3 linked regions of the Antarctobacter heliothermus genome follow. The protein of the gene in region 1 interacts with the protein of each later gene in a pairwise test. Links are inferred from orthologs where the notes say so. Each region holds a gene or a part of one and is shown in the gene's direction. Other genes may lie near its edges. The genes, in order: lpdA, ANTHELSMS3_RS19890 and odhB.

Evidence for each region.
Region 2: the proteins of lpdA (region 1) and ANTHELSMS3_RS19890 interact in binary tests that used the Escherichia coli proteins (3 or more experiments, as listed by UniProt). The link is inferred for Antarctobacter heliothermus from one-to-one orthologs.
Region 3: the proteins of lpdA (region 1) and odhB interact in binary tests that used the Escherichia coli proteins (3 or more experiments, as listed by UniProt). The link is inferred for Antarctobacter heliothermus from one-to-one orthologs.

Annotation. Positions count from the first base shown.
Region 1 is NZ_CP022540.1:1,345,267-1,348,400, forward strand. Bases 55-3,035 are described here. They hold lpdA (dihydrolipoyl dehydrogenase), read left to right. Parts: upstream 55-667; coding sequence 668-2,404; downstream 2,405-3,035. Other genes in these bases: ANTHELSMS3_RS06310 (2-oxo acid dehydrogenase subunit E2), read left to right, coding at 55-657; ANTHELSMS3_RS06320 (ChrR family anti-sigma-E factor), read right to left, coding at 2,479-3,035. Outside these bases: more of ANTHELSMS3_RS06310, read left to right, coding at 1-54; more of ANTHELSMS3_RS06320, read right to left, coding at 3,036-3,129. UniProt on the Escherichia coli protein: Lipoamide dehydrogenase is a component of the glycine cleavage system as well as of the alpha-ketoacid dehydrogenase complexes.
Region 2 is NZ_CP022540.1:4,194,058-4,197,242, reverse strand. The notes cover bases 51-3,082. They hold ANTHELSMS3_RS19890 (ATP-dependent helicase), read left to right. Parts: upstream 51-369; coding sequence 370-2,796; downstream 2,797-3,082. Other genes in these bases: ANTHELSMS3_RS19885 (Lrp/AsnC family transcriptional regulator), read right to left, coding at 2,806-3,082; ANTHELSMS3_RS19895 (hypothetical protein), read left to right, coding at 51-286. Also shown: more of ANTHELSMS3_RS19895, read left to right, coding at 1-50; more of ANTHELSMS3_RS19885, read right to left, coding at 3,083-3,185. UniProt on the Escherichia coli protein: A helicase with DNA-dependent ATPase activity. Unwinds DNA duplexes with 3'-5' polarity. Translocates on single-stranded DNA with 3'-5' polarity. Initiates unwinding more efficiently from a nicked substrate than double-stranded DNA.
Region 3 is NZ_CP022540.1:2,192,372-2,195,518, reverse strand. What follows is about bases 12-3,005. They hold odhB (2-oxoglutarate dehydrogenase complex dihydrolipoyllysine-residue succinyltransferase), read left to right. Parts: upstream 12-733; coding sequence 734-2,278; downstream 2,279-3,005. Other genes in these bases: ANTHELSMS3_RS10430 (glycosyltransferase family 2 protein), read left to right, coding at 2,382-3,005; ANTHELSMS3_RS10440 (2-oxoglutarate dehydrogenase E1 component), read left to right, coding at 12-732. Outside these bases: more of ANTHELSMS3_RS10440, read left to right, coding at 1-11; more of ANTHELSMS3_RS10430, read left to right, coding at 3,006-3,147. UniProt on the Escherichia coli protein: E2 component of the 2-oxoglutarate dehydrogenase (OGDH) complex which catalyzes the second step in the conversion of 2-oxoglutarate to succinyl-CoA and CO(2).

The DNA of each region.
Region 1 (3,134 bases):
ATCTCTGGCCCGGCGCTGCACCGGTCGTGGTTGAACATCCCGCATGTCACCCACAACGATGAGGCGGACATCACTGATCTGGACAAGTACCGGAAAGAGATGGACACCCACGCCAAGGAAAACGGCTATCGCGTCACGCTGTTGTCCTTTGTCATCAAGGCGTCTGTTTCGGCGTTGAAAACCCATTGGGAATTCAACTCGTCGATCCATCCCGACGGCGACAAGCTGATCAAGAAGGATTTCTACAACATCGGCTTTGCGGCGGACACACCCAACGGCCTGATGGTCCCGGTGATCAAGGACGCGGATCGCAAGGGTCTGGTCGACATCTCGAAAGAGCTGATGGACCTGTCCAAGGCCGCGCGTGAGGGCAACCTGAAGTCCAAGGACATGCAGGGCGCTACCTTTACCATCTCGTCGCTTGGCGGGATTGGCGGCACCTCGTTCACGCCCATCGTTAACGCGCCTGAGGTGGCAATCCTTGGCCTGACCCGGTCCAAGATGGCGCCGGTTTGGAACGGTGAGGACTTTGTGCCGCGCCTGATGCAGCCGCTGTCGCTGTCCTATGATCACCGTGCCGTCGATGGCGCCTTGGCCGCGCGGTTTACCGTGACGCTCAAGACGTTGCTGGGCGACATGCGCAAGTTGATGTGGTGAGGTGAACACAATGGATGTCAAAGTACCCGATATCGGTGATTTCGCCGACGTGCCTGTGGTTGCCGTACTGGTCAGCGTAGGCGATATGGTCAGTGAAGAAGATCCGCTGATCGAACTGGAATCCGACAAGGCCACGATGGAAGTGCCTTCGCCCGCAGCGGGCAAGGTCACGGAAATCAAGGTCAAGGAAGGGGATCGCATTGGCGAGGGGGCGGTGATCCTTGTCCTCGAAGGCGCGGATGCCAAGGATGAGGCCCCCAAGGCCGAAGCCCCTGCCGCCGAGGCGCCTAAACAGGTCTCCGCCACCGGCACGGCCTCTGGTCCTGGTGATGTGCATGCCGAGGTCGTTGTTCTGGGCTCTGGCCCCGGCGGCTATACGGCGGCGTTCCGCGCCGCCGATCTGGGCAAGAAAACCGTCCTGATTGAGAAATTCGACCGATTGGGCGGTGTCTGTCTGAACGTCGGCTGTATCCCGTCCAAGGCACTGCTGCACGTCGCCAAGGTCATCACCGAGGCTGAGGAGATGGGCGCGCATGGCATCAGCTTTTCCAAGCCGGGAATCGATCTGGATGAGCTGCGTGCCTTCAAGGACAGCGTTGTCGGCAAGCTGACCGGCGGTCTGGACGGATTGTCCAAGGGCCGCAAGGTGCAGGTGGTGCGCGGTTATGGCAAATTCTCGGGCCCGAACATGATCGAGGTTCAGGGCGACGATGGCGTGACCACCGTGTCCTTTGACCAGTGCATCATCGCCGCCGGGTCCGAGCCCGTGGCGCTGCCTTTCATCCCGCATGACGATCCGCGCGTGATCGACAGCACCGGCGCGCTGGAACTGGCGGACATCCCCGGACGGATGCTGGTTCTGGGCGGTGGCATCATCGGGCTGGAAATGGCTTGTGTCTACGACGCGCTGGGATCGAAGATCACAGTCGTCGAACTGATGGACCAGATCATTCCGGGGGCCGACAAGGACATCGTCAAGCCGCTGATGACCCGCATCAAGGGTCGGTATGAGAACATCTTCCTCAAGACCAAGGTGACAGCGGTCGAAGCGTTGGACGAGGGTATGAAAGTGACCTTCGAGGACGACAAGGGCGAGAGCTTCTCTGACACCTTCGATAAGGTTCTTGTCGCCGTGGGTCGCAAGCCCAACGGCAAACTGATCGATGCCGACAAAGCCGGCGTTGCCGTTGACGACCGTGGCTTTATCGCCGTGGACAAGCAGCAGCGCACGGGCGTGCCGCATATCTTCGCCATCGGCGACGTAGTGGGCCAGCCGATGCTGGCCCACAAGGCCGTGCACGAGGGCAAGGTGGCAGCCGAGGTTTGCGCCGGACACAAGCGATTCTTTGACGCCCAGTTGATCCCTTCGGTTGCCTATACCGATCCAGAGGTCGCTTGGTGTGGTGTCACCGAAAACGACGCCAAGGCGAAGGGCATCAAGTACGAGAAGGGCGTGTTCCCTTGGGCAGCTTCGGGCAAATCGCTATCGAATGGCCGTAGTGAGGGGATCACCAAGCTGCTGTTCAATCCCGACGATGACCGCATCATCGGTGCGTGTATCGTGGGCACCAACGCGGGCGACCTGATTTCCGAGGCCGCTCTGGCCATCGAAATGGGCGCAGATGCCGTGGATCTTGGCCACACAATCCACCCGCACCCGACGCTGTCGGAAACGGTGAACTTTGCGGCCGAGATGTTCGAGGGCACAATTACCGACCTGATGCCGCCGAAAAAGCGCAAGCACTAAGGGTTTGACGACACAATAAAAAGGGCGGGGAATTTCCCCGCCCTCTTTTGTTTGCCATGCTGACCGTGCTGGGGTCAGATCCGCAGAAACGGTTGCGCCAGTCGCGCCAGTCCTTTGAGACGCAGCGGCGCGTCCGTCACCGCAAGACAGATGCAATCCTCGGAAATGTCGGCGACGGGCGTATGGTGCAGGTCTTCGTTGGCAATTTCGATGTCGCCACGCCGGAAATAACCTTCGTCGTCCTGAAACGCGCCCTTGAGGACCAAAGTCAGTTCCAGCCCGCGATGGCCGTGATCCGGCATCGCCGTCCCCGCTGGGATGAACAAAAGCCGCGCCGTGGCCTCACGCGAGGTGGGTAGAATGGCCTGCTTTACGCCCATACCGATGGGCCGCCATTTTACTTCGTCCAAAGTGCCGCCGATGTAGTCACGCAGCGGCGCAGGGGCGACCGGGTCCGCGGCGATGTTGATCGGGCGTGGCGTCGGGGTGAACTCGCTGCCCCGGATCAGCGCCAGTGCGCCGTCAAGAAAGGCGTCTGACACGGGCATCTCCTCGACGGAGTTCAGAACGGCGCCGCCGATGGCATCCTGCGCCTCAATCGCGGCGCGGCATTCATCACAAAGCGAGATATGCGTGGCGATGATGAGATTGACCGCCTCGGGCAGGGTGCCTGCGGAATACCCCAGGATCAGGTCATCGGTCAGATGATGGGTGATGGTGGTCATCGCGT
Region 2 (3,185 bases), 2.8 Mb from region 1 along the record:
GCGGCTGGTCACCATCCTGTTGGCCCGCGACGTGACCGAGATCACGGATTTGTACTCTGACGCCGTGACGACGCTGCATTGCGTGCTGGATGGGCGTGTTTCCCCGCGTGTCGTGGCGCGCATGGCGCAGGCCTCGCTGGCGGGCCGCGCCGCGTGCAAGCTCACCCCGGCCCGCGCCGACAGCGCGCCGCAGGCCCCGGCGGCCGAACCCTCCGCGCCCAATCCGGTCTTTTTCACAACGCGCCGCAAACCGGCGGTGCACCCCGGCGAGGCTGTCCCTGCCTGACAGTTGAAAATTCGTCGTACGCGGGGCGAACATAGGGCGAACACGCCCTTCCCCTGACCGCGCGATGGCGCTAGATTGGCGCCATGAGCAGTTTCGACGAATTCGACGCGTTTGAGGCGTCCTCGCTTTCGGCGCGCGCCATGGCGGCGCGCCCCGCCCCCTATCTGAATGAGCTGAACCCGGCCCAGCGGGAGGCGGTCGAGGTACTGGATGGCCCGGTGCTGATGTTGGCGGGGGCCGGGACGGGCAAGACCAAGGCGCTGACCGCGCGGGTGGTCCACCTGCTGAACACCGGCCGCGCCCGCCCGAACGAAATCCTGTCGGTGACCTTCACCAACAAGGCTGCGCGCGAGATGAAATTGCGCGTAGGCCGCATGCTGGGCCAGACGGTTGAGGGCATGCCTTGGCTGGGTACGTTCCACTCGATCTGTGTCAAACAGCTGCGCCGCCACGCCGAGCTGATCACCGCCGAGGCCAACACCGATCAGGTGGTTGAGGGGCCCGATTCGCAGCCCGGCCTGCATCTGAAGTCCAACTTTACCATTCTCGACACCGACGATCAGTTGCGTCTGCTCAAGCAACTGGTGCGGGCGGCGGAGATCGACGACAAACGCTGGCCCGCGCGGCAATTGGCCAACATCATCGAGGGCTGGAAAAACCGCGCGCTGACGCCGGACAAGGTGCCGGCAGCGGACGGTGGGGCCTTCAACCATCGCGGGCCGGAACTCTACGCCGCCTATCAGCGCCGCCTGCTGGAACTGAACGCCGTCGATTTCGGTGATCTGCTAATGCACATGGTCACCATTTTTCAGACCCACCCGGACATTCTGGCGCAGTACCAACGCTGGTTCCGCTACATCCTTGTGGACGAATATCAGGATACCAACGTGGCGCAGTATCTCTGGCTGCGCCTGCTCGCGTCACAGCACAAGAACATCTGCTGCGTCGGCGACGACGATCAGTCGATCTATGGCTGGCGCGGGGCCGAGGTGGGCAATATCCTGCGGTTTGAAAAGGATTTTCCCGGCGCCCATGTGGTGCGGTTGGAACAGAACTATCGCTCTACGCCGCATATCCTCGCCGCCGCCTCGGGCGTGATCCGGGGCAACACCGGGCGTCTGGGCAAGGAACTGTGGACACAGGCGCAGGACGGCGAAAAGGTACGCCTGATCGGCCATTGGGACGGTGAGGAAGAGGCACGCTGGATCGGTGAGGAAATCGAATCGATGCAGGGCGGCACCCGCGGGATGCGGCCCTATTCGCTGGACGACATGGCCATTCTCGTGCGCGCCAGCCACCAGATGCGCGCGTTTGAAGACCGCTTTCTGACCATCGGCCTGCCGTACCGCGTCATCGGCGGCCCGCGATTCTATGAGCGGATGGAAATCCGCGATGCCATGGCTTATTTCCGCCTTGTCGTGTCCCCCACCGATGATCTGGCGTTTGAGCGCGTCGTCAACACGCCCAAGCGCGGCCTTGGCGACAAGGCACAGCAAACCATCCAGCGCATCGCCCGTGAAAACGGCGTCAGCCTTGTGGACGGGGCGGCGCTGGCGGTCGAACAGGGGGCGATCAAGGGCAAAGGCGCCAAGGCGCTGGGCGAGCTGATCGTGGGCCTTGCCCGCTGGGGGCGCATGACCGGCGACAAGGACGTCAGCCACATGGAACTGGCAGAGATCGTTCTGGACGAAAGCGGCTACACCGGCATGTGGCAGAACGACAAGACACCAGAGGCCCCCGGCCGGCTGGAAAACCTCAAGGAACTGGTCAAGGCGCTGGAAAGCTTTGAAAACCTTCAGGGGTTTCTCGAACATGTCGCGCTGGTCATGGACAACGAAAAGGATGAGGCGGGGGCCAAGGTGTCGATCATGACGCTGCACGCGGCCAAGGGGCTGGAGTTTCCGGTGGTCTTCCTGCCGGGCTGGGAGGACGGGCTGTTCCCGTCGCAGCGCAGCATGGACGAACCCGGAATCCAGGGACAAAAGAACTTGGAAGAGGAGCGGCGGCTGGCCTATGTCGGCATCACCCGCGCCGAAGAGGTCTGTACCATCAGCTTTGCGGGCAACCGCCGCGTCTTTGGTCAGTGGCAATCGCAGATGCCCTCGCGCTTTGTCGATGAACTGCCAGAGGAACATGTCGAGGTGCTGACTCCCCCCGGCCTGTATGGCGGTGGCTACGGTGCGGCGACCAGCGGTGGCATGGGCGGCTATTCCTCGGGCGTCGAAAAACGCGCGGCAGAGGCAAATGTCTACAATTCCCCCGGCTGGAAACGGCTTCAGGAGCGGCAGAACCAACGCCCCGTCAGCCAGCCCCGCGAAAGCCGCTCACAGGTGATCGACCTTGAGGCGGTGTCGGTCCACACGGTCGGCGACCGCGTGTTTCACCAGAAATTCGGCTACGGTGCGATTCTCGGGATCGAGGGCGATAAGCTGGAGATTGAATTCGAAAAGGCAGGCACCAAAAAGGTCGTCGCCCGCTTCATTCATACTGCCGACGACGTGCCGTTCTAGCGCGTCCCGTCACCCGATGGGCAAGGGCGCATCGGCCTTCGGCTGATCCATGACGATCTGGGAATGCACCCGCGCCACCACCGGATGCGCCAACAGAACCTCATGAATCAGCCGGTTGAGCGCGGCCAGATCCGGGCAATAGACCCGCAGCAGGTAATCCGCCTCTCCGGTCATGGTCCAGGCAGAGACGATCTCTGGTCGGACCCGCAGCAGCCGCGCAAAATCCGTGCCCTCCTTGGCCCCGTGCCGCGCCAGTTGGACCTGAACAAAGGCCTGCACATCCAGACCCAGCTTGTCCGGGTCCAACCGTGCGCGATAGCCTTGAATGACGCCCGCTTCCTCCAACCGCTGCCGCCGCCGACCTGCCTGACTGGGTGACAGGTGCAGGG
Region 3 (3,147 bases), 850 kb from region 1 along the record:
GAATCGAAATGGTTGCGGATGTCGGGCCTTGTCTGCCTGCTGCCGCACGGGTTTGAGGGTCAGGGGCCGGAACACTCCTCAGCGCGGCTGGAGCGGTTCCTGCAGGCCTGCGGTCAGGACAACTGGATCGTGGCGAACTGTTCGACGCCCGCCAACTATTTCCACATCATGCGCCGCCAGCTGCACCGGACCTTCCGCAAGCCGCTGATCCTGATGACGCCCAAGTCGCTGCTGCGGCATAAATTGTGCGTGTCGACCGCCAAGGATTTCACCGGCGGATCGTCGTTCCACCGCGTGTTGTGGGACAGCGCGGAATCGGGCGAGAGCGACACCAAGCTGGTGGCTGACGACAAGATCAAGCGCGTGGTGATGTGTTCGGGCAAGGTCTATTACGACCTGCTGGAGGAACGCGACGCGCGCGGCATCGACGACATCTATTTGCTGCGGGTCGAACAGTTCTATCCCTTCCCGGCGATCAGCCTTGTGAAGGAACTGGAACGGTTCAAGGGCGCAGAAATGCTCTGGTGTCAGGAAGAGCCCAAGAACCAGGGCGCATGGAGCTTTATCGAACCCAATATCGAATGGGTCCTTGGCCGTATCAAGGCCGACCACCCGCGCCCGCGTTATGTGGGCCGCGCCACATCGGCCAGCCCTGCGACGGGTCTGGCCAGCCAGCACAAAGCACAGCAAGAGGCGCTCGTGAACGAAGCGCTGACGATGGAAGGAAACTGAGATCATGACCGAAGTACGCGTTCCCACGCTTGGGGAATCGGTGACCGAAGCCACCGTCGCAACCTGGTTCAAGAAGCCAGGCGATGCCGTGGCAGTGGATGAGATGCTCTGCGAACTGGAGACCGACAAGGTCACGGTCGAGGTGCCCTCGCCCATTGCCGGCACCCTGTCGGACATTGTCGCCGCAGAGGGCGAGACGGTGGGCGTGGATGCCCTGCTGGCCAATATCTCCGAAGGGGACAGCGGATCGGCTGCCGCCCCCAAGGCCAAGGCAAAGGACGCCTCTGCCGACGCGCCCAAGGACACGGCCGATGCCGGCGGGTCCAGCGTCGATGTCATGGTACCCACGCTGGGCGAATCTGTGACAGAGGCGACCGTCTCGACATGGTTCAAGAAGGTCGGGGATACCGTCGCGCAGGATGAGATGCTGTGTGAGCTGGAAACCGACAAGGTGTCGGTCGAGGTGCCCGCCCCCGCCGCAGGTACGCTGACCGAGATCATCGCCAACGAGGGCGACACCGTGCAGGCCGACGCCAAGCTGGCGGTTCTGTCCTCGGGTGCGGGTGCCGCTGCTCCGGCGGCCAAGGCCGAAGCTGCTGGCGGCGAGCAGTACACCACTCCGCCTGCCGGTGACGGTGGTCCGGGTAAGGACATCAAGGACGGCCCCGCCGCCGAAAAGGCGATGGCAGAGGCTGGCGTCACGCGCGACGCCGTGACCGGGACCGGCCGCGATGGCCGCGCGACCAAATCCGATGTCGCCGCCGCCGTGGCCGCTGCAAGCGCCGCGCCCAAGGCTGCGGCCCCGGCCGCCGCCGCGCCGCGCGCGCCGGTGCCTGCCGATGACGCCGCGCGGGAAGAGCGGGTCAAGATGACCCGCCTGCGCCAGACCATCGCGCGCCGCCTGAAAGACGCGCAGAACGCCGCCGCGATCCTGACCACCTACAACGAGGTGGACATGACCGAGGTCATGACCCTGCGCAAAGAGTACAAGGATCTGTTCGAGAAGAAGCATGGCGTCAAACTGGGCTTCATGTCCTTTTTCACCAAAGCCTGCTGCCACGCCCTGAGGGAGGTGCCCGAGGTCAACGCCGAGATCGACGGCACCGACATCGTCTACAAGAACTTTGTGCACATGGGCATCGCGGCAGGTACGCCGCAGGGTCTGGTGGTTCCGGTCATCCGTGACGCTGACCAGATGTCCTTTGCCGAGATCGAAAAAGCGATTGCCGAAAAGGGCAAGCGCGCCCGTGACGGCAAGCTGTCGATGGCGGAAATGCAGGGCGGAACCTTTACCATCTCGAACGGTGGTGTGTACGGCTCGCTGATGTCCTCGCCGATCCTGAACCCGCCGCAGTCGGGTATCCTTGGCATGCACAAGATCCAAGACCGCCCGATGGTCATCAACGGTGAGATCAAGATCCGCCCGATGATGTATCTGGCCCTGTCCTACGATCACCGCATCGTCGACGGCAAAGGTGCCGTGACCTTCCTTGTGCGGGTCAAAGAGGCGCTGGAAGATCCGCGCCGGTTACTGATGGATCTGTAATCCACCTCAAAGGCCGGGCTGAAGCCCGGCCTACACCTACCTATCGAAGAGGTGCGCGGTCAGTGCGCACCTTCCCCATCTCACTGAATTGCGCCTGTCCCTCATGAGCGATGCCCAAGACAAAACGTCCTTTTCGCGGCGCATCGCCCTTGCTTCTTGCATGCGCAACGAAGGTATCTTCCTCATGGAATGGCTGGCGCATCACCGCTCGCTTAGCTTTGATGAGGTGATCGTGGTGACGAATGACATCACCGATGGCTCTGACAGGCTGCTGGATGCGTTGGCGGCCAAAGGGCTTGTCACCCATATCACGCAGGACGTGCCCGAGGGTGCCGCGCCGCAGGACAGCGGTATGGACCTTGTCCTGCGCCATGCCCGCGACAGGGGCATCACCCACGTCCTGCACATCGACAGCGACGAATTTCTGGCTTTGCGCCAAGGCTCTTTGACCGATCTGCTGGCGCGCACCGAAGGGGCGGATGTGGTTCCGATCCCGTGGCGCATGTTTGGCGATAGCGACGTGACGGACTGGACGCCCGGCGATCTGGTGACAGAGGCCAATACCCGGGCCGAGCCTGCGCCGGAGCCGGGTGTGACCAAGTTCAAATGTCTCTTTCGTGTGGCCAGCTTTGCCCGGGCCACCGATCACAACCCGTTGGAACCGCTGGTGGATGACCCGCAAGTCCTGACTGCAGATGGTGCGCCGCTGTCCAACGCGTCTTTGTTTCAAAGGAAATCCGCCCGATTTCGCCCTCATGAGATCGCGGCGTCAACCCGCAGCGCGCAGTTGTATCACTATGCCGTTCGCGCGCAGGATTGTTTCCTGATGAAGAGCGATCGGGGCGATGGTCAGGGCAAGCAGGGCGACA